2 linked regions of the Thiorhodovibrio winogradskyi genome follow. The protein of the gene in region 2 interacts with the protein of the main gene of each other region in a pairwise test. Links are inferred from orthologs where the notes say so. Each region holds a gene or a part of one and is shown on either strand. Other genes may lie near its edges. The genes, in order: gyrB and gyrA.

Evidence for each region.
Region 1: the proteins of gyrA (region 2) and gyrB interact in binary tests that used the Escherichia coli proteins (3 or more experiments, as listed by UniProt). The link is inferred for Thiorhodovibrio winogradskyi from one-to-one orthologs.

The regions. Positions count from the first base shown.
Region 1 is NZ_CP121472.1:646-7,687, reverse strand. Bases 1,771-4,873 are described here. They hold gyrB (DNA topoisomerase (ATP-hydrolyzing) subunit B), read right to left. Parts: upstream 4,474-4,873; coding sequence 2,068-4,473; downstream 1,771-2,067. Other genes in these bases: Thiowin_RS25115 (AAA family ATPase), read right to left, coding at 4,503-4,873; parC (DNA topoisomerase IV subunit A), read left to right, coding at 1,771-1,978. In the rest of the region: more of parC, read left to right, coding at 1-1,770; more of Thiowin_RS25115, read right to left, coding at 4,874-4,973; dnaN (DNA polymerase III subunit beta), read right to left, coding at 5,039-6,148; chromosomal replication initiator protein DnaA, read right to left, coding at 6,326-7,042. UniProt on the Escherichia coli protein: DNA gyrase negatively supercoils closed circular double-stranded DNA in an ATP-dependent manner to maintain chromosomes in an underwound state.
Region 2 is NZ_CP121472.1:2,628,404-2,645,477, forward strand. The notes cover bases 5,238-8,463. They hold gyrA (DNA gyrase subunit A), read right to left. Parts: upstream 8,123-8,463; coding sequence 5,438-8,122; downstream 5,238-5,437. Other genes in these bases: Thiowin_RS11690 (clan AA aspartic protease), read right to left, coding at 5,238-5,368; Thiowin_RS11700 (thioredoxin family protein), read left to right, coding at 8,365-8,463. Also shown: Thiowin_RS11665 (prephenate dehydrogenase), read right to left, coding at 1-389; hisC (histidinol-phosphate transaminase), read right to left, coding at 386-1,525; pheA (prephenate dehydratase), read right to left, coding at 1,576-2,664; Thiowin_RS11680 (phosphoglycerate dehydrogenase), read right to left, coding at 2,672-3,838; serC (3-phosphoserine/phosphohydroxythreonine transaminase), read right to left, coding at 3,897-4,979; more of Thiowin_RS11690, read right to left, coding at 5,036-5,237; more of Thiowin_RS11700, read left to right, coding at 8,464-8,745; Thiowin_RS11705 (FmdB family zinc ribbon protein), read left to right, coding at 8,904-9,164; Thiowin_RS11710 (S1C family serine protease), read right to left, coding at 9,318-10,445; Thiowin_RS11715 (YgaP family membrane protein), read left to right, coding at 10,830-11,045; Thiowin_RS11720 (ABC transporter ATP-binding protein), read left to right, coding at 11,080-12,015; Thiowin_RS11725 (ABC transporter permease), read left to right, coding at 12,026-13,099; Thiowin_RS11730 (ferritin), read left to right, coding at 13,709-14,242; Thiowin_RS11735 (cupin domain-containing protein), read left to right, coding at 14,335-14,715; Thiowin_RS11740 (TMEM43 family protein), read right to left, coding at 14,740-15,939; Thiowin_RS11750 (TIGR00266 family protein), read left to right, coding at 16,093-17,074. UniProt on the Escherichia coli protein: A type II topoisomerase that negatively supercoils closed circular double-stranded (ds) DNA in an ATP-dependent manner to maintain chromosomes in an underwound state.

The sequences.
Region 1 (7,042 bases), 2.6 Mb from region 2 along the record:
AGCCATGGTCTTAATGGCACAAGACTTTAGCTACCGTTATCCTCTCATAGATGGTCAAGGAAACTGGGGCGCACCTGATGATCCCAAGTCCTTTGCTGCAATGCGGTATACCGAGGCCCGTTTAGCGGCCTATGCAGAGTTGCTTCTTTCCGAGGTTGCACAGGGAACCGTAAACTGGCAGCCAAACTTTGATGGCACCCTTGAAGAACCCTCCCAACTGCCCGCTCGTTTGCCAAACCTACTTTTAAATGGTGGATCTGGCATCGCAGTTGGTATGGCGACTGATATCCCACCACACAATTTGCGCGAAGTCGCAAGTGCCTGTATTCATATACTTAAACACCCAAAGGCCGCACTAGATGACATCATGTCACTAGTGCCCGCTCCTGATTATCCGACAGGAGCGGAAATTGTTAGTTCATCCAATGAACTCAAGCGCATTTATGAATGCGGAATCGGCTCCATCAGACAGCGTGCCCGCTACTCAATAGAACAAGGAGACATTGTTATTTCTGCTTTGCCACACCAGGTATCCGGAAACCGAATCATGGAACAGATTGCAGCACAAATGCAGGCGAAAAAACTCCCCATGGTCGAAGATCTTCGTGATGAATCCGACCATCAATGCGCGACCAGAATAGTCATCAGTCCTAGATCGAATCGCGTCGACCTTGAACGGCTGATGTCACATCTTTTTGCGACAACAGAACTTGAGAAAAGCTATCGCGTCAATATGAATTTAATTGCCCTTGACGGACGACCTCATGTCATGGGCCTTCTCGAGATCTTGCACGAGTGGCTCAGATACCGCAGAGGAACAGTCCGACGCCGACTCACACATCGTCTTACAAAAGTTGAGGATCGCCTACATTTGCTAGCGGGTTTGCTGGTCGCACTTCTCAACATTGATGAAGTTATACGTATTATCCGCAACGAAGATGAGCCAAAACCTATCATCATGGATAGGTTTAACCTGAGCGAAGCACAGACAGACTACGTTTTAAATACCAGATTACGTCAACTTGCTAGACTCGAAGAAGTTAATATCCGCGCTGAAGAACATCAGCACAAAAAAGAGCAAGCAGAGATCTCACTCTTACTTGGAAATCAGCAAGCGTTGACGCAATTGATTATTGAAGAAATCACACAAGACGCTGAGAAATTTGGGGATTCGCGACGTTCACCTATCGCAGAAAGAGATGCAGGCACCGCACTTACAGACATTGAAGTCATGCCAAGCGAACCCCTGACTGTCGTACTCTCAGAAAAAGGGTGGGTGAGAGCAGCCAAAGGCCATGAGATAGATCCCCTTGCACTGACATACAAAAGTGGAGATGGCTTTGCAATGGCAGCACATTTGCGAAGTCAACAGAATGCTGTTTTCCTTGATTCAACTGGACGTGCCTACTCATTACCAGCAAACAGCCTACCTTCAGCACGAGGGCAAGGAGAGCCATTGACCGGACGTTTAGAACCACCAGCTGGTGCAATATTTAAGGCGGTTATAAGCGGAGAACCTCAAATATACTATGTTTTGGCGTCAGACCAAGGTTATGGATTTATCTGCTCGACAGAAAACCTAATCGCCAAGACAAAATCAGGGAAATTAGTTATCCATTTGCCAGATGGCGCCCAACTTCTCAGACCAGTTCAAGTTTTAAATGCCAAAAATGCTTGGATAGCCGTTGCTACTAACTCTGGACATTTACTTATATTCAAAGTTTCACATTTACCTGGGCTCGCTAAGGGAAAGGGTAATCGTATGATCACTATCCCGTCACCTAACCTAAACAACGAGGGTGAGCGCGTAAGTGGTCTTGCCGTAGTCCAGAATGATCAAACTCTTATTATTGAAGCGAACCAACGGCAATTCCGTCTTAAACCATCAGACCAATTGCACTATCAAGGGGAGCGTGGCCGTCGCGGTGCATTGCTACCGCGCGGCTTTCGACGTGTTGATCGTTTAGTCGTCGATTAACAAAATGTACGCAATTATGGATTCTGATGTAAATCTGAACTAGTCTTGTTTTACTAAAACATTATAATAATAATGATTGCTAAGTAAAATCAGACGTCTATGTTTCCCGCTTCAAGGGCATTTCTTTCTATAAATTCCCTTCGCGGCTCAACCTGATCTCCCATCAGGGTTGTAAAAATCTGATCAGCAGCGACTCCATCTTCAATTGTTACCCGTAATAGTCGACGACATTCAGGATCCATGGTTGTTTCCCAAAGCTGCCCTGGATTCATTTCTCCCAAACCTTTGTACCGCTGAATTTGGTAACCGCGTTTAGCTTCACCAAATAGCCAGTCGTAAGCGCTGATAAATGTGGAAATATCTGTACTCCGATCACCCCTTTCGACTCGCGCGCCTGGCCCCACCAAACCATCAAGTTTTTCACTTAAGGCAGCAATTTTTAAATAATCCGCTGACAAGAAAAACTCAAATGAAACAATACGACTTTCTGGAACACCATGAACCGAACGAATTATTTCTAGGCCAGTTTGCTCGATATTCCCATCGCTGTGAATTGACACGTGGTAATCGACCGATGTCTCACAATTAAGCCTTAAACGCTCCGACAATAACTCAATCCATGGTCTAAGAGTCGTTTCATCATTCCATGAATCCAAGGTAAGTCGAGGCAGATTTAAAAGTTCAACGAGGAAAAGTGAATCGTAACGGTTCGATAATCGAGCAATGATTGCACGATAGACTTGAAATTCCCTCGTTAGTTCTTCGAGGACCATGGGGGACATCGGTGGAGTATCAGCCCTAAGGTATAGTCTAGTGTTATCCAAGGCAGCACGAAGCAAGGATACACTCAACTCTACATCATCTAAAAGATAATCCTCTTGTTTTCCTCGCTTAACTTTATAAAGAGGTGGTTGTGCGATATAAATATGCCCTCTTTCGATTAATTCGGGCATTTGCCGATAAAAGAACGTCAACAGCAAGGTTCTTATATGCGCGCCATCAACATCAGCATCGGTCATCACAATGATGCGGTGATAACGCAGTTTCTCCGGATCGTATTCCTGGCGACCAATACCGCAGCCCAAGGCAGTAATCAAGGTACCCACCTCGGCCGAAGATAACATTTTGTCGAACCTTGCCTTCTCAACGTTTAGAATTTTTCCTTTTAAAGGGAGAATTGCCTGAAAAGCACGATCTCGACCTTGTTTAGCAGATCCACCAGCAGAATCACCCTCGACTATAAAGAGCTCTGATCCAGCTGGATCTTTTTCTTGACAGTCAGCAAGCTTTCCAGGTAAACCTGCTACATCCAAAACGCCTTTGCGACGTGTCATATCACGTGCTTTTCGAGCTGCCTCACGGGCACGTGCTGCCTCCAGCATCTTATTAGCAATTATTTTAGCTTCAGTGGGATTCTCTTCAAGGAATATATTCAAGTGTTCACTAAAAGAAGCTTCAACAATTGGCTTAACGTCAGAAGAAACAAGCTTTTCCTTTGTTTGAGATGAAAACTTTGGATCTGGTACCTTAACTGAGACAACAGCCGTGAGTCCTTCACGGGCATCATCTCCAATTGGTCGAGATTTTTGATTCTTATCCAATGTTTCTCGTTCGATGTATTGGTTCAGCGTACGTGTTAAACCAGCACGGAAACCAGCTAAATGGGTACCACCGTCCTTTTGTGGAATATTATTAGTGTAGCAAAATATGGTCTCTTGATAGCTTTCATTCCATTGTAAAGCTATTTCAACGACATGATCATTTCTCTCATCTGTGAAATAGATGACCGAACTATGAATCGCTGTTTTATTACGATTCAAATGTTCAACAAATGCTTTAATACCACCCTTATATTCAAAAACATCTTCTCGGTCGACCCGCTCATCACGTAACTGAATACGTACACCTGAATTTAAAAACGACAATTCACGTAGACGCTTTGCCAAAATATCATAATGAAACTCACAGTCAGAAAACACTTCCTTAGAAGGTTTAAAGCGAATCTCAGTACCCGATGATTCTACTTTGTCAATTGCTGTTAATGGCTGTTCAGGCACACCCATATGATACTTTTGTCCATAGAGTGTCCCATCTCGCCATATCCGCAACTCAAGAGTCTCGGAAAGCGCATTGACAACAGATACACCTACACCATGCAAACCTCCTGATACTTTATACGAATTATCATCAAACTTACCCCCTGCATGGAGCACCGTCATAATGACTTCCGCCGCTGAACGATTCTCCTCGGTATGAATATCAACCGGGATCCCTCGTCCATTATCTGTGACAGAAACAGATCCATCTGGATGCACAATCACTCTAATTTCATTGCAATATCCAGCCAAGGCCTCATCAATAGAATTGTCAACAACTTCAAAAACCATATGATGTAGTCCGGTACCATCATCAGTGTCACCGATATACATCCCGGGCCGCTTGCGAACAGCATCCAGTCCACGAAGAACCTGAATATTTGTGGAATCGTAACCCATCGAGTCTAAAACGTCAGTAAGTTGGCCAGTTAATTAAACATTATAACGCTAAAAACGCAGCAATCGCTGCCAAACATCGAGTATTTTTTATGATTGTGCACAAAGTCAAAGCTTGCCATCAGCACTACGGATACGACCTTGTTCCACGTGAAACACCTTATCGCACTCAATCTCAGGATCATCCAATGCAGTAAAAAAAACGTGAGCCTTTTCTCCTCGAGAACCAGCTTAGTATGACTTTTATGCCAGATCTGTAGATCAGATCGATCAGGCCCCAAAAAAGTAAAACCACGTTTCCTATCACTTACATTGGTATTCAGCATCTGTCCATACTTTTTTCCTCGAAAAGTTCCTCCATGGGTTAAAAAACAAACTGCCTCAAGGAAGGTTGTCTTACATGCCCCATTATTACTAAGAACAAGATTGACTCCCTTTTTCGACTCTATATTAAATGGTGCTAAATTGCGAATCCCCTCACCTTGAAGGATCTCAAGCCACATGAAACAACCATGACAAACAACAGAAAAGTTCATCAAAATCAATAAAAAAATTTTCCCCTGATAGGTTAAATCCGCATTGGCATTACTACATAAAGTTCTCCATCTGATTCAGGGTCAACTAATATTGAACTGACTTCAGAATCTGAAAATCGAACCTCTACCAAATTCCCGGTCATGGCATTTAAAACATCGAGCCAATAACTAACATTGAAGCCTATGGTTGTATCATCACCATTAAATACAATCGGTATATCTTCTTGTGCCTCCTCATGCTCAGGATTGCTAACCTCTAACTTCAAAGATCCATCCGCAAAGGTCATACGAACTCCTTTTTGCTTTTCATAAGAAAGAACCGCGGTTCTTGTCAAAGCATTTCTGAGAGTCTCTCTATCAATAGTAGTTGTATACTTAAGTGAATATGGAATAACGCGTTCATAATCAGGATATCGACCATCGATTAGTTTGGTAGTTAAAACATTTTTACCAATTCGAATAACAACAGAACGATCACCAATTTCAAATATTGTTGTTGCTCCAAATTTTCCCCCTAGCATGCGTTTTAGTTCAGAAACCGTTTTAGCCGGGAATATCAATTGCTTCTCCTGTTCCCAAGCATCCAAGGCCGGCATTAATAGTTCTGATTTTGCCAATCTGTGGCCATCAGTAGCCACCAAAACAAGCTTCCCAGAATGAATTTGCACCAACAAACCATTTAAATAATAACGTACATCCTGATGTGCCATTGCGAAACTGGTACACTCAAACATCCTACATAATAGTTCTGTATCAATTTCAAAACTTTGATGGACTGAATCTCCCTCCAGTCCAGGATAATCTTCAGCAGGCATCGTGCTTAACATAAAACGACTAGGTCCGCAACGTATTATTGCGCGTTTATCAGCGACTTCAAGCTTGATAACACTATTGTCTGGAAGCGCTTTACATATATCTGCAAGTTTTTTTGCCGGCAAAGTAATCGCACCTGGCACATCAATCGTTCCCTCAACATTGCATGAAATCTGTAATTCCAGATCCGTTGCCGTCAAAACTAAACTATTTTCCAAAGTCTTAACCAGCAAATTACTTAGAATTGGAAGGGTTTGCCGCCGTTCCACTACAGAGGCAACGCTGATCAGAGCTGGAATCAGATGGTCACGATATACTTCTATCTTCATAATAATATTAATACCTAGTAGTTATAGTAGATGCCTTGGCATATCTCATATTAATCAAGAATTATACGTAATTTCAATATTTTAAGCTCCTCAAAACATCGTGCAAGAAGTAACAAATAAACTGTGAATAAAATGTGCATGAATTGATTCCTCACTTTATACCGTAGTTATCCACAACTATGATGTCATAATTCTCAACAGGTTCTTAAAATCTTCGTCAAAGAGTGAATCTTGACTTCTCAATTCCTGAACTTTTTTAGCTGCATGTATCACTGTGCTGTGATCTCGCCCACCAAATGCTTTACCAATTTCAGGTAGGCTGTTTTTGGTTAGTTCTTTTGCCAGTGCCATAGCAATCTGTCGTGGACGGGTAATGGACCGAGTGCGCTTGGCTGAGAGTAAATCCGAAGTTCTAATCTTGAAATATTCAGCTACCATTTTTTGAATATTATTAATCGTCACTTGCTTATCCTGGGCAATAAGCATGTCGTGCAATGCGGATCTTGCGAATTCCAAATTTATTGGAACACCAGTAAAGCTAGAGTTCGCACCTAAGCGCCGAAGTGCCCCTTCAAGTTCTCGAACGTTGGAACGAAGACGTTTTGCTACGAAAAAAGCGACATCCTCCGGGAGATGGATACCAAATAAATTCGCCTTACTTTGAAGGATTGCCACTCGCGTTTCAAGATCAGGAGGTTCAATTGCAACGGTTAAACCCCAACCAAACCGAGATTTTAGTCGTTCCTCAAGGCCGTTAACTTCTTTTGGAAACCGATCACTGGAAAGAATAATTTGCTGACCAGTTTCAAACAAAGCATTGAAGGTATGAAAAAATTCTTCTTGTGAACGATCCTTGCCAGCAAAAAATTGCACATCATCAATTAGAAGGGCATT
Region 2 (17,074 bases):
CCACTGCGCTCGGTGCCGGCGATGGGATGCCCGGGCACGAACCAAGCTGGCATGCCGGCACAGGCGGCGCGGGTATCGGCCACCACGCTGCTCTTGACGCTCCCACCATCCGTGACCACGGCATCGGCGCGGCGCAGTGGCGCGATCTGCTTGATCAGCTCGCGCATGGCGCCCATGGGCACGGCCAGAAATACCAGATCGGCATCGCGTACCGCGATGGATGGATCTTGCGCATAGCGGTCGATCACGCCCAGCTCGACCGCCAGCTCCAGATTCTCGCGTGAGCGACCGCAGCCGATGATCTCGCCGACCTGCCCCGCCATGCGCAGCGCGCGTGCCAGCGACCCACCAATCAGCCCGACGCCGATGACCGCCAAGCGTTCGATCATGCCGTCAGCACCTCGCCCCCCGGTTCCTTGCCCAGTACCTTGCCCAGCGCCGCCAGGCAGCGGGCGTTTTCCGTTTCAAGCCCGATGCTGATGCGCAAGTGATTCGGCAGGCCATAATTGGCCACCGGGCGGCAAATCACACCCTCGCGCAGCAGCGCCTGGTCCACCGGGCCAGCCGGACGGCCAAGATCGACGGTGACAAAATTACCCAGCGAGGGGATTATCTCCAGGCCAAGCGCCTGCAACCCACCGCTAAACTGCGCGAGACCAACCCGATTAAGCTCGGCCGAGCGCGCGATATGATCTTGATCCTCGAGCGCGGCCACGGCGGCGGCCTGAGCGGGTGCGTTGACATTGAATGGATGGCGCACCCGATTCATCAACTCAGCCGCCCGCGGGTGACTCAGCCCATAACCGACTCGCAGTGCCGCCAGGCCGTGAATTTTCGAGAAGGTGCGGGTGACAATCAAATTGGGAAAATCGTCCAGCCAGGCCACTCCATTGGGAAAATCAGGATCTGAAACATACTCGATATAAGCTTCATCGAGCACGCAGATACAGGTCTTGGGCAGGCTGGCGATAAAGTCTTTCAGTGGTTCGGCCGTCAGCCAGGTGCCGGTGGGATTATTGGGGTTGGCGATCCATACAACGCCGGTCTTTTCATTGACCAGCGTCGCCATGGCGTCCAGGTCATGGCCATGGTCGAGCGCTGGCGCGACCTGGGGTGTCGCGCCGACCGCCTGAATGGCGATGGGATAAACGGCGAACGCATGCTGGGAAAAGACGGATTCCCGTCCGGGATGCAGAAAGGTCCGCGCCACCAGGTCCAAGACATCATTGGAGCCATTGCCGATGGTGACCATCTCGGCATCGACGCCATGATGACGGGCAAGGGCCTGGCGCAAGGCGAAGCCGCCGCCATCGGGATAGCGCCCAAGCTCCATCGCCGCCTGGGCATAGGCAGCGCGCGCTTTCTCGCCAGGCCCAAGCGGATTTTCGTTCGAGGCGAGTTTGACCGACTCGCGGATACCCAGTTCGCGTTCCAGTTCAGAGATGGGCTTGCCGGGTACGTAGGGATTCAGCGCCGCGATCTGCGGCGCCGGGGTGGGCTGAAAAGGAGCTTTGGTTGGGGACATTGTGAAATATCCTTGGCTGGTATGTCGCGGTGATACCCGGCAGTGACGGCTTAAAGCACCGCTTCAGGGTAGGAACCGAGAATCTTGAAGAGATTGGCGGAGGATTTTAGCGTGTCGAGCGCCGCGGCCACCCGCGCATCGTCGCGATGACCGCACAGGTCAACAAAGAACACATAATCCCAGACACCCTGGCGCGAGGGGCGCGATTCGATCCGCGTCATGCTGATGGCATGTTCGGCCATGGGGGTCAGGAGCCGATAGAGACCACCGGCCTCGTTGCGGCAGGAGAGCAGTAGGCTGGTTTTGTCCTTGCCACTGGGTGGCGCATCCTCGGGGCCGATGATCAGAAAGCGGCTGGTATTGCGCGGGTCGTCCTCAATGCGATTGGCCAGTAGATTCAGCTGATAGAGTTCCGCCGCCGCCTCGCCAGCCACGGCGCCGGCATCCTCGGTATTGGCCACCAAGCGCGCGGCCTCGGCATTGCTGCCAACCGGAATGCGCTCGGCCTGCCGTAAGTGCCGATCCAGCCAGGCACGGCACTGGGCGAGGGACTGCTGGTGCGAATAGACACGCTTGATCCCATCGAGCGCGCTGGCACGGCTCATCAGGTGATGATGAATACGAAGGGTGACCTCTCCGGCAATATGCAGCGGCGACTGCATGAAGGTATCGAGAGTGTGACTGACCACGCCCTCGGTGGAGTTCTCCACTGGCACAACGCCAAAATGGCAGGCTCCCGCCTCGACTTCGCGAAAAATGTCGCTAATGGCGCCAAATGGCAGGGTGTGCACAGAGTGGCCAAAGTGTTTGAGCGCGGCGGCCTGGGTGAAGGTGCCCTCGGGACCGAGATAGGCCACCGAGAGAGGTTTTTCCAGCGCCAGACAGGCGGACATAATCTCACGAAACAGGCGCGCGACTTCCTCGTCGTGCAGCGGGCCAGGATTGTCCGCCTTGATGCGGCGCAGAATTTCGGCCTCGCGCTCGGGACGATAAAAGTGGCTCTGGGGGGCCTGCGCGGACTTGATTTCGGCGACTTCCTGCGCACAACGTGCGCGCACGGATAACAGCCGCAGAATCTCGGCATCGGTGGCGTCGATGCGCTCGCGCACCGCTTTCAAGCGAGCGGTGGAGTCAGTCATTGGCTTATTAACCCAAGGCTCGCACCCGCAACACGCCCTTGATACCTCGGATGTGGTCGAGCGTCGCTGGCGGGCAGGCTTGGTCGATGTCGATGAGCGTCACCGCGAGATCTCCGCGTGAGCGATTGAGCATATCGATGATATTCAAATCAGACTCGGCCAGCAGGGTAGACATCTGCCCGACCATGTTGGGCACATTGCTGTTCACCACTGAAATGCGATAGCCGCCGTTGCGCGGCAGATCGATGTCAGGGAAATTCACCGAATTGCGCACATTGCCGTCTTCCAAATAGGCGCGGAGCTGGTCGGCTACCATGACCGCGCAGTTTTCCTCGGCCTCCCGTGTCGATGCCCCGAGATGCGGCAGGGTCACCACACGCGGATGATCCTTCAGCAGATTGCTGGGAAAATCGCAAACGTACGCATAGAGCTTGCCGCTGTCCAGTGCCGCGATGGCCGCGCTGTCGTCGATAATGCCATCACGGGAGAAATTCAGCAGCACCGCCCCATCGGGCATGGCCGCGATGCGCTCGGCGTTGATCATGTGGCGGGTGTGCTCGGTCAGGGGGACATGAAAGCTGATAAAGTCCGCGCGCGACACCAGATCGTCAATGGACACGGCTGCCTGCACGTTGGATTCCAGCTTCCAGGCGCTCCGCACCGTGATGCTGGGATCGTAGCCGATCACCTTCATGCCCAGCGCGCGCGCGGCATTGGCCACCAGCACGCCAATGGCGCCCAGGCCGATGACCCCCAAAGTGCGCCCGGGCAGCTCGAAGCCGACGAAGTCTTTCTTGCCCGCTTCGACAGCTTTGCTGATCGCCGCGTCCTCCCCGGAGAGGCCACGCGCGAAGGACCAGCCTTGCGCCAGATTGCGCGCCGCGATCAACATGCCGGCAAGCACCAGTTCCTTGACCGCGTTGGCATTGGCCCCGGGCGCATTGAATACTGCCACGCCGCGCGCGCTCATCGTCTCAAGCGGAATATTATTGACGCCAGCGCCGGCGCGGCCGATGGCCTGGACACTCTCGGGAATCTGCATGTCGTGCATTTTCGCCGACCGGACCAAAATGCCATCGGGGTGAGCAATTTCCGAAGCGATCTCGAAGCGGTCGCGCGGCAAGCGCTCCAGTCCGGCGAGGGAGATATTGTTGAGGGTTAAAATTTTAAACATGTGAATCCCCTGCCCTGCTATTTGAATTCCCTGACCTGCTATTGGATTTCCTGACCTATTACCCACGCGTGCGCTCAAATTCGCGCATGAACTCGACCAGCGCCTCGACGCCCGCCTCTGGCATGGCATTGTAAATACTGGCCCGCATGCCGCCGACCGAGCGATGACCCTTGAGTGTCAGCAGTCCAGCCGCCTTGGCGCCGGCGAGAAAATCGCCATCCAGCGCCGGATCGGCCAGGGTGAAAGGCACGTTCATCCATGAGCGCGCGCGCGGTTCGACCGGATTGGCGTAGAAGCTGGAATCATCAATGGCCGCGTAGAGCTTGGCCGCCTTGCGCCGGTTGATCTCCGCCATGGCCGCAAGCCCGCCAAGTTCCTTGAGCCAGGCAAACACCAGACCGGCCAGATACCAAGCATAGGTTGGCGGGGTGTTGTACATGGAATCATTCTTGGCGTGAATGCCATAGTCGAACATGGCCGGCGTCCCGGGCAGGGTTTCGCCGATCAAATCCGCGCGCACCAGGACAATGGTCAAACCAGCTGGGCCGATGTTCTTCTGCGCCCCAGCATAGATGAGTCCGAAGCGGGACACATCGAGCGGCCGCGACAAGAGCGTTGAGGACATATCAGCGACCAAGGGCACATCGCCAGTGTCGGGTATCTCTGGGAATTCAACCCCTTCAATGGTCTCGTTCGGCGTGTAATGGACGTAGGCCGCATCGGGGGAGAGCTTGAGCTCATCCTGCACCGGCGCGCGGCTGAAGCGATCATCCTCGGTGCTGGCCGCGATGGCTGGGGTGCAGAAGCGCCGCGCCTCGGCAATGGCCTTTTTTGACCAACTGCCGGTGTTGATGTAATCCGCGCTGGTGCGTCCGCGCAGCAGATTCATCGGCACCATGGCGAACTGACTTGATGCACCGCCCTGCAGGAAGAGCACCCGGTATTCGTCCGAAATGCCGAGCAACTCGCGCAGATCAGCCTCCGCGCCCTCGGCGATGGACATGAACTCCTTACCGCGATGGCTCATCTCGGCCACGCACATGCCGCTATCGTGCCAATTAAGCATTTCCTCGCGCGCGCGCTGGAGCACTGGCTCCGGGAGCATGGCCGGGCCGGCGCTGAAGTTGTAGGGTCGGGTCATTCAGTCTTCTCCATTTCGGTTGATCGAGAGCGAAACCGGCTTGGCCGCGACGGCTGTTAGGGGCTCGCCCTCTTGACGACAGCGGCGGGAATGTTAGGGCTTTGCGGATTCACTGTCATTTCTTGCAATCTGGCGTTAATCACCAAGTCCATGTCTTCAAGCGGGATCGCCCCCAACAGGACGGAGTCCCCCAAAACCAATGCGCCGGTAAAGCAATTGCGGTTTTCAAAGCGAATTTGGATGGGGCCCACGTAAGGGACAAGGGTTTTCTTGCCATCCGCTGTTGTGACTTCCCGCTTTTCCAGCTCACTGAGTTTTAGCTGGATGACAATATGCTCTGGTATGCAGAGCGTTATTGCACCTGTGTCGACCAGGGCATCAACACTCATTGGCTTCAAGGACGTATCCCTCGGATTGATTAACTCAATCCGTGTGTGTATCAGCCCCATATCCGTCACCTAGTCTTCACCATCCTCAGCCTCACCCTCACCCTCGAGATCCGGGCCATGAACCTCTCCGGCGCCAGGTTCACTCTCCGGCCTGTCCCCATCATTGCCGCCGCGCGGGTCGCCAGCCTCGTCATCCTCGCCATCATTGTCGCCATTGAGCGGCACAATGCGTTCGATACCCGCCAAACGCTGGCCATCGCCCAGATTGATCAGCCGCACGCCCTGGGTGCTGCGACCAAGCAGGGAAATGCCATCGACTGATGTGCGCACCAGGGTGCCGCCGTTGGTGATCAGCATGATTTCATCGCCCGGGCGCACCAAGACGGCGCCGATCTGATCACCATTGCGCTCGCTGGTGCGAATGGCAATGATGCCCTTGCCGCCGCGACCCTTGGTCGGAAATTCCTCGACCGGGGTGCGCTTGCCATAGCCGTTTTCGGTCACTGTCAGCACGGCACCCGGCTCGGCGACAACCAGGGAAATGACGCGTTGGCCCTCTTCCAGCATCACGCCGCGCACACCGTGGGCGGTGCGTCCCATGGAGCGGACGTTTTCCTCGTTAAAGCGCACCGCCTTGCCGGCGCTGGTGAAAAGCATCATGTCCTGGCGACCATCGGTCACGGCGACGCCGATCAGATACTCGTCCTCGTGCAGATCGATGGCGATCAGGCCGCGCGAGAGCGGTCGTGAGAATTCGCTAATCGGCGTCTTCTTGACCGTGCCCTTGCTGGTGGCCATGAAGATAAAGCGATCCTGATCATATTCCGCCACCGGCAGGGTGGCATTGATGCGCTCGCCCTGCTCAAGCGGCAGCAGGTTGACAATGGGCCGCCCGCGCGCGCCGCGACCGGCCTGGGGCATCTCGTAGACCTTGAGCCAGTAGACCTTGCCGAAGCTCGAAAAGCACAGCACGGTGTCATGGGAATTGGCCACGAACAGTCGGTCGATGAAGTCCTCGTCCTTGGTGGTGGCGGCGATACGTCCCTTGCCGCCGCGGCGCTGCGCCTGATACTCCGAGAGCGGCTGCGCCTTGACATAACCCGCATGTGAGAGCGTCACCACCACATCCTCGGGGGCGATCAGATCCAGCAGCGTGAGATCGGTTTGGTCGGTGACAATCTCGGTGCGGCGTGCGTCGGCGTATTGATCTCGGATCGCTGTCAGTTCATCGCGAATCACCTGCATCAGGCGCTCCGGATTGCGCAAGATTTCCAGCAAGTCGGCGATTTTCTCGAGGATCTCGCCGAATTCCTTGATGATCTTGTCCTGCTCCAGGCCGGTCAAACGCTGCAGTTGCAGGTCCAGGATGGCGCGCGCCTGGCGCTCGCTGAGACGATAACGGCCGCTTTGATCGCCCTCCCCGATCAGTCCGAAACGGGCGTCGAGTTCATCCGGGCGGGTCTCGGCGGCACCGGCGCGCTCAAGCATGCCGGTCACTTGCCCCGCTGCCCAGGTCCGCGCCATCAGGCCCTCGCGTGCCTCGGCCGGGCTGGCCGAGGCCTTGATCAGCGCGATGACCTCATCGATGTTGGCCAGGGCGACCGTGAAGCCCTCCAATAAATGCGCGCGATCACGGGCCTTGCGCAGCTCGAACAGGGTGCGCCGGGTGACCACATCACGGCGATGGCGCAGGAAGTATTCCAGCAATTGCTTGAGATTGAGCAGGCGCGGTTGGCCGTCGACCAGGGCCACCATATTGATGCCAAAGACGGTCTGCATGTTGGTGTGCTGATAGAGATTATTCAGCACCACCTCGGCGTGGTGGTCGCGCTTGATCTCGATCACCACCCGCATGCCGTCCTTGTCGGACTCATCGCGCAGCTCGGCAATGCCCTCAAGTCGCTTTTCCTTGACCAGCTCGCCCATTTTTTCGAGCATCCGGGCCTTGTTGACCTGATAGGGCAGCTCGGTGATAACAATGGCCTCGCGCCCGCTGCGCTTCTGGGTCTCCATCTCGGTGCGCGCGCGCAACTGAATGCGCCCGCGCCCGGTGCGGTAGGCCTCGCGGATACCGCGCACGCCGTTGATAATGGCCGCGGTGGGGAAATCCGGTCCCGGCACCAGCTCAATCAGGTCTTCGAGGGTGGTCAGGGGTTCATCGATCATCTTCAGGCAGGCGTCGATGATCTCGCCCAGATTATGCGGCGGGATATTGGTCGCCATGCCCACCGCTATACCAGAGGAGCCATTGACCAGCAGATTGGGAAAGCGTGCCGGCAGGACGGTTGGCTCGTGCTCGGACTCATCGTAATTAGGGATGAAATCGACCGTGTCCTTGTCGAGATCATCAAGCAGGCTGTGGGCGATGCGCGCCATGCGCACTTCGGTGTAGCGCATGGCGGCGGGTGAGTCGCCATCGACCGAGCCGAAGTTACCCTGCCCGTCCACCAGCATGTAGCGCATGGAAAAAGGCTGTGCCATGCGCACAATGGTGTCGTAGACGGCCGTGTCGCCATGCGGATGATATTTACCGATGACATCGCCGACCACGCGCGCGGATTTTTTGTAGGGCTTGTTCCAGTCGTTGCCCAGTTCGTTCATCGCGAAGAGTACGCGACGATGCACGGGTTTGAGACCATCGCGCACATCGGGCAGGGCGCGGCCGACGATCACGCTCATGGCGTAATCAAGATACGACTGCCGCATCTCGTCCTCGAGATTAACGGTCAGGACTTCCTTGGCAAAATCCGGCATGGGCGTGGCTAATCAGCTTGTTCGCTAAGAGACTGGTTGGGGTGATGATGCGAAATCGCCGTGAAGAAGCGGGCGCTCGCAGGCGAAATGTCGGCGAATTCGGTAAACTCCCAATAATAACATGAACGCCCCTGAGCGCGTCCGCCTGGCCGTGGAGGGATCTGGCGAGAGCACTCGGAATTAATACCAGATTACCTTTTATATTAATTACTTAGTAAATCTTAATAAGGATTGACTTTCTTATGTCGTCGCAGCCTTATGATCACTCGGATGACTTCAGTACCGGACTCGAGGACTTCAATGCATCGGTGCTAGACGCCTCGCATCGCACCCCAGTGTTGGTCGATTTCTGGGCTGCCTGGTGCAGCCCCTGTCACGCGCTTGCGCCCCATCTATTGCGTGTGCTCAGTGATTATGATGGGCGCCTGCGCCTGGCAAAAGTGGAAGTGGACGAGGGCGAGAACATGAAATTGGCCGGGCGCTATCGGGTCCGCGGCTTTCCAACGGTGATGCTGTTCTGCGCTGGCGAGGAACAAGGTCGTTTTAGCGGTGCTCGCGCTTCACCACAGATTCGCGATTGGCTCGCGGAGCATCTGCCTCGGTGTTCGAACCAGACAGCCTAATCGCGGCTGCATACACTCACGCACCCTGCAGGGTGCTCTGGGTGAATCCCATCAGCAAGGGCAGGATGACTTTGCCCAGAGCAAATTTTCGCTATAATTGGGTGCATTAGAAAACGCTGATATTCAATCTTTAACATTGACGGGAACGAGGTATAACCATGCCCACTTACGATTATCGCTGCGATGCCAATGGCCAGGTGGTGGAGGTCAGCCACCGCATGAGCGAGTCGCTCTCGACCTGGGGCGAGCTTTGCGCGCAAGCTCGGATTTCGTGCGGCGACACGCCGGAGGATGCACCCGTCTATCGCATGGCCAACGGCGGTAACCTGATCTCCAGCAACAGCCTAGGTAGCGGTATGGCCCCGGCACCCGCCTGCGGCACTGGCGGTTGCTGCCCGAGCGGCATGTGCGGGCTCTAACTGGTGTCCTGCCAGCGGCGAATTGATTCGCGAATTAATTCGCCGCGCCAGCGTCTAGATTCGTGTTTGAGTTCGGTACAAGGGTTCCGGTTTTCCCAGCAACCTCAGACAACATCAAGCCACCGGCTTTGGCCATTGGTCCAAAGGCGGCAACTAGTCCAAACGCGGCAATTCCCCACCTAGACTGACGGTCAGCTCCTGCAACTGGCCGCGGCGCCAGATAGCGAGTCTGACCTGCTCACCGATCTGAAAATCTTCCAGAATCTCTATCAGATCACCCATGTCCGTGACGGCTCGCCCATTCACCGACTGAATGATGTCACCTGGGATGATCCCGCCGCCGGATGTCAGCCTGGTTGCGCGCAAACCGGCGCGATCCGCCGGGGAGCCGACCTCGACCCGCAACACCAGCACCCCGCTGACGCCCAATTCCTTTAACACTGCCTGACTGGCGTCATCGTCAGCAAAAATCCCCAGGCGCGGGCGAATATAGCGCCCATAGGCGATCAACTGTGGGATCACCCGGTTGACGGTATCGACCGGCACTGAAAAGCCGATGCCAGAGAAGCCTCCGGTCGGGCTGAAAATGGCGGTGTTCACGCCAATGAGTCGCCCGGCGCTGTCGATCAGCGGACCACCGGAATTGCCCGGATTAATGGCTGCGTCGGTCTGAATCAGACGACGGATTTCAGTGCCGTCCTCAGAGACGATGGTGCGATCAAGCGCCGAGACCACGCCTGTGGTCAGGCTGTAGTCGAGCCCGAAAGGATTACCGATGGCGAAGACTTTCTGGCCAACGCGCAGATCTTCGCTGGTGCCGATGGTCACCGGACTGGGACCCGCCACCGGTAGTGCGATGCGCAGCACGGCCAGATCGTGCTCCTGGCTCGCGCCGATCAGATTCGCCGCATAGGTGCGCTGATCCGCCAGCCGCACCTGGGCGCGCGAGGCGCCTGCAACCACGTGATAATTGGTGACCAGGTGGCCTTGGTCATCCCAGATGAAACCCGAGCCGGTGCCACGACGCACCTCGGCGAGATTGCGCGTCCAGGGCAAGGCAATCTCGGAGATGGTCGAAATATAGACCACAGACTGACTGACAAGCTCGAAGATTTCGATGGTTGCCAGTTCATCCGCGGCCAGATCGCCGCGGGCAGTGACCACACGTGGCTCGGCGTTGAAGCTGATGAGCCAATGCTCAAACCAAGGGCGAGCGGCCAGAAAGAGCAAAAATGCGATGGCCGCCCAAAACAGCCAGCGCGACAGAGAAAAACCATGCATAATTTAGGGGCTCTGTGGTTTTTATAAGATGTCGGGGCGCCACCGTGCGGTCTGTCCATGCACCCGCAATACCCGCTTGTTGGAGCGCCCGATTGTCGGAACGCAAGGACAGCATCCGACGAGGCACAGTATACTGTTGCGGTGTTGGTCAGTTGAGACCACTTGCGGTTGATTACGCAAGACATCTGGCCTGTTGATCTATCCCGGTCAGTTTGAACCTCAATCGCACGACCATCGTGACGGCTAGGCCCGGTCCCGCAGAGCATCGAGCCCGGTGATCAAATCGGGCTTCCAACCTTAGTGAGATCGGCCCGTTCTTGGCAGCCCGTCGTTCTCATCACTTCCCCGTGCAACCCTTAAATGACGAAACTTCAGGAGAGACCCATGGATCTTCCAAAAAACGTTGGCGATCAAGACCGTAACATTCGCTTCGCCGTTGGTGGCCTGCTGGTGCTGGCCGGTATTTTCACCGGTCAGATCATCCTGACCATCCTGGGCCTGGTCGCCGTCGGTACCGCCTATCTGCGCACCTGTCTGGCCTATGTGCCACTCAAGATCAACACCATGAAGGAAGGTGACGGCAAGACCGAACAGAAGTAAGCGTCTGACACCAAGACTTGCCAAGGGCGCATGGATGCGCCTGCCTCCCCCCTTCCCCCCCTTCCCCAAGATGCCCGGCAATTTTCTGCTCGAAGCACGCGATTTAGTCAAAGACTACCCCGGCGTGCGCGCCGTTGATGGTCTCTCATTTTACGTTCGCCGTGGACAATGTTTTGGCCTGCTCGGCCCCAATGGTGCCGGTAAGACCACCACCCTCGAAATGCTTGAGGGCATTCTAACGCCAAGCAGTGGCACCATTTTGTTCGACAGTTGCCCACTTGATGCCTCCTATCGCGAGCGCACCGGGATTCAATTTCAGGCCACGGCGCTGCAAGACTTCCAGACAGTGGCCGAGTCCCTGGCCATGTTCGCGGCTCTTTACCAGCGCCGCGCCAGCCGCTCTAAACTCATCGAAGAGTTGATCGAACTCTGTCACCTCGGCGATATCCTCAAACGCGACACCCGCAAGCTCTCGGGTGGACAGCGCCAGCGACTGCTGCTGGCCATCGCGCTGGTCAATGATCCTGACCTGGTGTTTCTCGACGAACCCACCACCGGACTCGATCCACAATCGCGGCGCAACTTCTGGGGACTGATCGAGACCGTACGCCGGCGCGGCAAGACCATTGTGCTGACCACCCATTACATGGAAGAAGCCGAGCGCCTGTGCGACCAGATCGCCATTATCGATCAGGGCCGCATCATTGCCGAGGGCGTGCCCAAGACACTGGTGCGCGAGCACTTTCCGCGCGCCATGATTCGCCTGCCCGAGAGCGCCTGGCCAACCGCCAGCCCGCTGCCGGCCGCGGCCCTGGTGCGCAACGGCGAGATCGAAATTCCCACCGCCGAGGTACCGCCCATGCTTGATGAGCTCGAACGCATCGGCGCGGAACTGACCGCGCTGCGGGTCGAAACACCCAATCTCGAAGACTTGTTCCTGAAACTCACCGGCCATCGCCTGCGTAACTGAGGCCACTGCCATGTGGGGACGCATTTACGCCATTTTCATCGCGCGCAATCGCGAGTTCTATCGCGACTCCGCCGGCCTGATCTGGAATCTCATCATGCCGGTGATGATGATCGCGGCCTTCGCCTTTATTTTCGACGGACAGCAGCAGGCGCTGTTCAAGATTGGAGTCATCGGCGCGCCAGCCGCGGACAGTCCACTGGCCAACTTTCTGGTCAAACCGCAAATTAATGTTATTTCTGTTGTGGATGAGCGCGCGGCCATTGAAGGCGCCATCCAGAAAGTCGAACGCCATCAACTCGATCTGCTGATAGAGGCCCAGTCACCGCCGCGCTACTGGCTGAACCCTCAGGCCAGCCAAGCGTCCATCCTGGAGGAACTGCTGTTGGCGCAATACCGGCTGGCCCTTCACCCAACTGGCATCCCAACCGCGAACCCAAACAGCCCCATCACCGCCCTGCCCCGCCGCCAACTGGCCGATGGCCTGGCGCTGAGCTACGCCGACTGGGCGCTTCCCGGGGTGCTGGCGATGAATGTGATGTTCTCCAGCCTCTGGGGTGTCGGCTGGGTGGTGGTACGCTATCGCAAAAATGGTGTGCTGCGGCGACTGAAGGCCACACCGTTGCGACCCATGGAATTTCTGATCGCCCAGGTGCTCTCGCGCCTGATTGTGGTGCTGGGAGCCAGCGCTCTGGTCTATGCCGGTGCTTATTTCCTGCTCGATCCACCCATGCGCGGCTCCTACCTGGCGCTGATCGCGCTCTATGCTGCCGGCGCCCTGTGTATGATCAGCCTCGGGCTGACGGTGGCCGCCCGGCTCAAAACCGAGGAACTCGCCGATGGTCTGCTAAACTTGCTGTCCTGGCCCATGCTGCTGCTCTCGGGCGTCTGGTTTTCGATGGAGGGCGCCAGCACTGCCGCCCAGGCTATGTCGCGAGTCATGCCGCTGACTTACCTGGTCGATGGAGCGCGGGCGGTGATGATCGATGGAGCCGGCCTGCTTGATGTGCTGCCGCGGATCGCGTTACTGCTCGGCCTTAGCCTGGTGCTCATGGGCCTGGCCGCGCGCCTGTTTCGCTGGGAATAAAGAACTTATCTTTTCGAATAGGCGCAGCCTTTGGCCGTCAGTTTGGGGCGCGGGCTAAAGGCTGTCTGCCAGGTCGGATTCAAGCGCCCTGCTTCTGCCGCCATTTCAGATAATGATCGGAACCAACCCGCAGCATTTTGGCGCCGCACTGCGGACAGGCCTGATCCTGGCAAGGAACTCCGGAGTGGTGCGGAATTCGGGTCTGGCATTTTGGGCAGATACAATCGCCCCCGGATCCCATGGAATGTTGACGTGGCGCTGGCATCTGACGGCCTCCTGAGGATGGGCAGTGGAACTCATTGGCTGGAGCCTCCATGCGGCGCGGCGACAATGATCGCATGAGCCGCACAAGGAAAATTCCAACCGGACGCATCATCCTATACAATTGCGCGAATGCATCGCATTTAGAATGCGCAACAGGCATGGATTATTAGGGCACGGGCGTCACCACTCCTGATCGAGCCCTTGAACCATCCCTTGGATCAGACCCGCAATGGCCCAAACCCTTGACTAGGGCAAGGCACAATATGCGTGCCTCACGCGCGCCTGAACGCGGGATCATCGCAACCACACAGCGCCCTGACATCCACCAACCAAGAGACCAGCCAAATGATCACCCAAGATCTTGAAAACAAATTCAATCAGCACATTAACAAGGAAATCTACTCGTCCTACCTCTATCTGTCGATGGCCGCCTGGGCCGATCATCAGGGTCTGCGCGGCTTCAGCCACTGGATGCGAGTGCAGGCAATGGAAGAACTCACCCATGTGTCGCGCTTTTTCGATTTTCTGACTGATCGCGATGGGCGCGCTCGTCTGTCAGCCATCGCCGAGCCACCGCATGACTGGGACAGTGCCACCGCCTTGATGGAAGACACCTACCAGCACGAGCTTGAGGTCTCCAAAGGCATTAACGAGCTGGTCAGCCTGTGCCGCGAGCACAGCGATCACGCCGCCGGCGCCTTTCTGGATTGGTTCGTCAAGGAACAGGTCGAGGAGGAAGCCAACGTCAAGGATATTCTCGACCGCTTGCGCATCGTCAAGGGCGAGGGCCAAGGCCTTTTAATGATCGACCAGGAGCTTGGCGCCCGCGCCCTACCCTCTTATGATCCGACCCTTGGCTGGATCGGCAACACGCGCTAATCATCTGCGCCGCTGCCCGCATGACGGGCCGGCGCGCATCCTCCGCCATTCACCAGGCTCTTCACCAGTCAACACTGAATAGGATTCCAGCCATGAACCGCGTGCAAACCGGAGACTGGGAGATTTTCCAACTCGCCGACATCGAGAAGCTGATTCCCGATGACGTGCTCTCGATGCGCGAATTCCTCCGCACCCCTTCACTCAGCTGCTCGCTCTACCATGTTCCCAAAGGCTCCAAGGACATGGCCTCGGCGCATGAGGAGGACGAGGTCTATCTCATCCTCAAGGGCCGCGGTCGGCTGCGCGTCGAGGACGACGAGCAGCCGGTACAACCCGGCACCCTTATGTATGTGCGCGCTTCCTGCGATCACGCCTTCTTCGAGATCGAGGAGAGCATCACCGCCCTGGCTTTTTTTGGCACTGCTGTGCTCCGTGGGGAGGACGCTAGCTCGAGCCATTACCTGAAAACATAAGAGCGGGTGGTCCGCGCGAACCGATTAAACCGGTGGCGGCGGCGGAGGACTCCCCGCGGATGCCGGCATATCGGCAGTAACCGGCGCGCTCGCCTGGTTTGACCGCTTGAGCCCAAACAACAAAGCCAGCCCCAACAGCAGCAATCCACCACCGAACAATGGCCGGTAGAAGATCCAGGCCAAAGCGATTGTGATCAGGGAGATGGTCGCGGCAAGAATGCCCGCAACCAGCCCGATCGCAACGCCAACCATGCGTCCAAGCATGGGCACCACAGCAGCCAGGACGCGCAGCGTGCCAAACAACATGCGGAAACCGATGAACATGGCCAGCACGCCAACCAATCGCAACACCCAGGTCAGCATTCGGTTGCGATCCTGTGCCGCCTGAAACATCTCCTGTGCGGAGAAGACACCAGGCTCAAGCAGCGATACCTCATTGCCATTCGATGCCCGATAGGGTACAAAGCTGTCGCCCTGCTGTACAGCGACCAGACTGACATCCTGAGGATTGACCAGAGCGAAACGAATCCGCGCATCGCCGATTTGGGGCGCACCCGGGTTTTGGCCAAGATAGATTTCCGAGCCCGCGAGCTGGGCGCCCGGCGGCAGGCGCAACCCAGGGGTGCTGTCACTGAGGTCGATACGACGGAAATCATTGAGTTTCGCGAGTTGCTCGCGCGACAGCCGAAAGGCGCCAAGCTCCACCCTACTCGCTGTCTGACTCCAGTTGTCATAGGGCATTTGCGCCGGATTGATATGTCCCTCGGGCTTTTTAAAGCTGTCTGAATCGATCACGTTCGATTCCCAGCCGCGGTCGTAATTGTAAGTGGTAACCGTCTCGGTTCCGCCGCCTATTTTCTCGCGCGTCTCAGAGCTACTGCGCTCGCGCCATTGGTACATCTCGACTTCCCGGCTTAGCTTGAGTGCCTGCGCCTTCAGGCCAAAGACCGGATCGGTTAGCGTCTCCTTGGTCTCGGCACGGCCTGATAGATGCACCAGCCGACCTTGATTCTCCGTTTCGACTCGCTCAGCAGCCACCTCCACGACCTGGGATAGGCCCTCATCAAGCGCGCGGGCTCGCTTGACCGCCCGCCCCTCGTTCCACCAAAGTAAGCCCACGGCCACCATCACTAGCAGCAGACCGACCAGAATGCCGGACACAGAGCCAGCTAGTCGGCTGCCCCAGGACCGCGAACTGACTTCCCGATAGCTATTCATAGACATTGACATCTCCACGTTTAACCGACAGGCGAAAAAAACCTGATTGACCGCAGCAGACAACGGACAGTCAAACCGGCGCTAAAATAGCACTAAAATACCATTTAGAATGCTGCGTGGGCATATCACCTTGAAAACATTGCACGGGAGAACTGCGACATGACCTGGTACCTCAGCTACGGCGGCCAGCAAATTGGCCCCTTGGACACCCAGCAAGCACGCATGCGCGCCAGCGCCAATCCGGCTGGCCATGCCTGGCGGGAGGGTTTTGCCCAATGGCTGCCTATCGCCGAGGTCGCCGAATTGACCGGATCTGGCGCATCCATGCCCGCTGGCGCCCCACCACCACCAGTCCGCACGACGCGTGCTGATGAGGTGGACTACGAAATCTTTGGCCACGAGATGCAGTTTGTCGAAGTGGAACTTGACCCCGGTGAAAGCGCAGTGGCCGAAGCTGGCGCCATGATGTACAAGCATCCGGCCATCCAGATGGACACCGTTTTTGGCGATGGCTCCCACACCGGCCAGGGTGGCGGCTTGATGGACAGGCTGCTTGGCGCAGGCAAGCGGCTGGTGACCGGCGAGAGCCTGTTTACCACCGTCTTTACCCACAGAGGCCAGGGCAAGGCGCGGGTGGCGTTCGGCGCGCCCTATCCTGGCAGTATTCTCCCCATCCATCTGCCAGACCTCGGCGGAACCCTGATTTGCCAGAAAGACAGCTTTCTGTGCGGTGCCAAGGGCGTGGCCCTGGGCATTTTCTTCCAGCGCAAGATCCTCACTGGCCTGTTCGGCGGCGAGGGTTTCATCATGCAACGCCTTGACGGCGATGGGTTGGTTTTCATCCACGCAGGCGGCTGCGTGACTGAACGGACTCTGGAGCCGGGTGAAACTCTGCATGTGGATACCGGATGTATCGTTGCCTTCGAGCAGCAGGTTGGCTTCGATGTACAACAGGTGGGCGGTATTAAATCCGCCCTATTCGGCGGTGAGGGGGTGTTCTTTGCAGTGCTGAGCGGTCCAGGGCGGGTGTGGCTGCAATCTCTGCCCTTCTCGCGCCTGGCTGGTCGCATGCTGGCCGCGGCTCCGCAGCACGGCGGCAGTCGCGGCGAGGGCTCGGTGCTTGGTGGTCTGGGCAATCTGC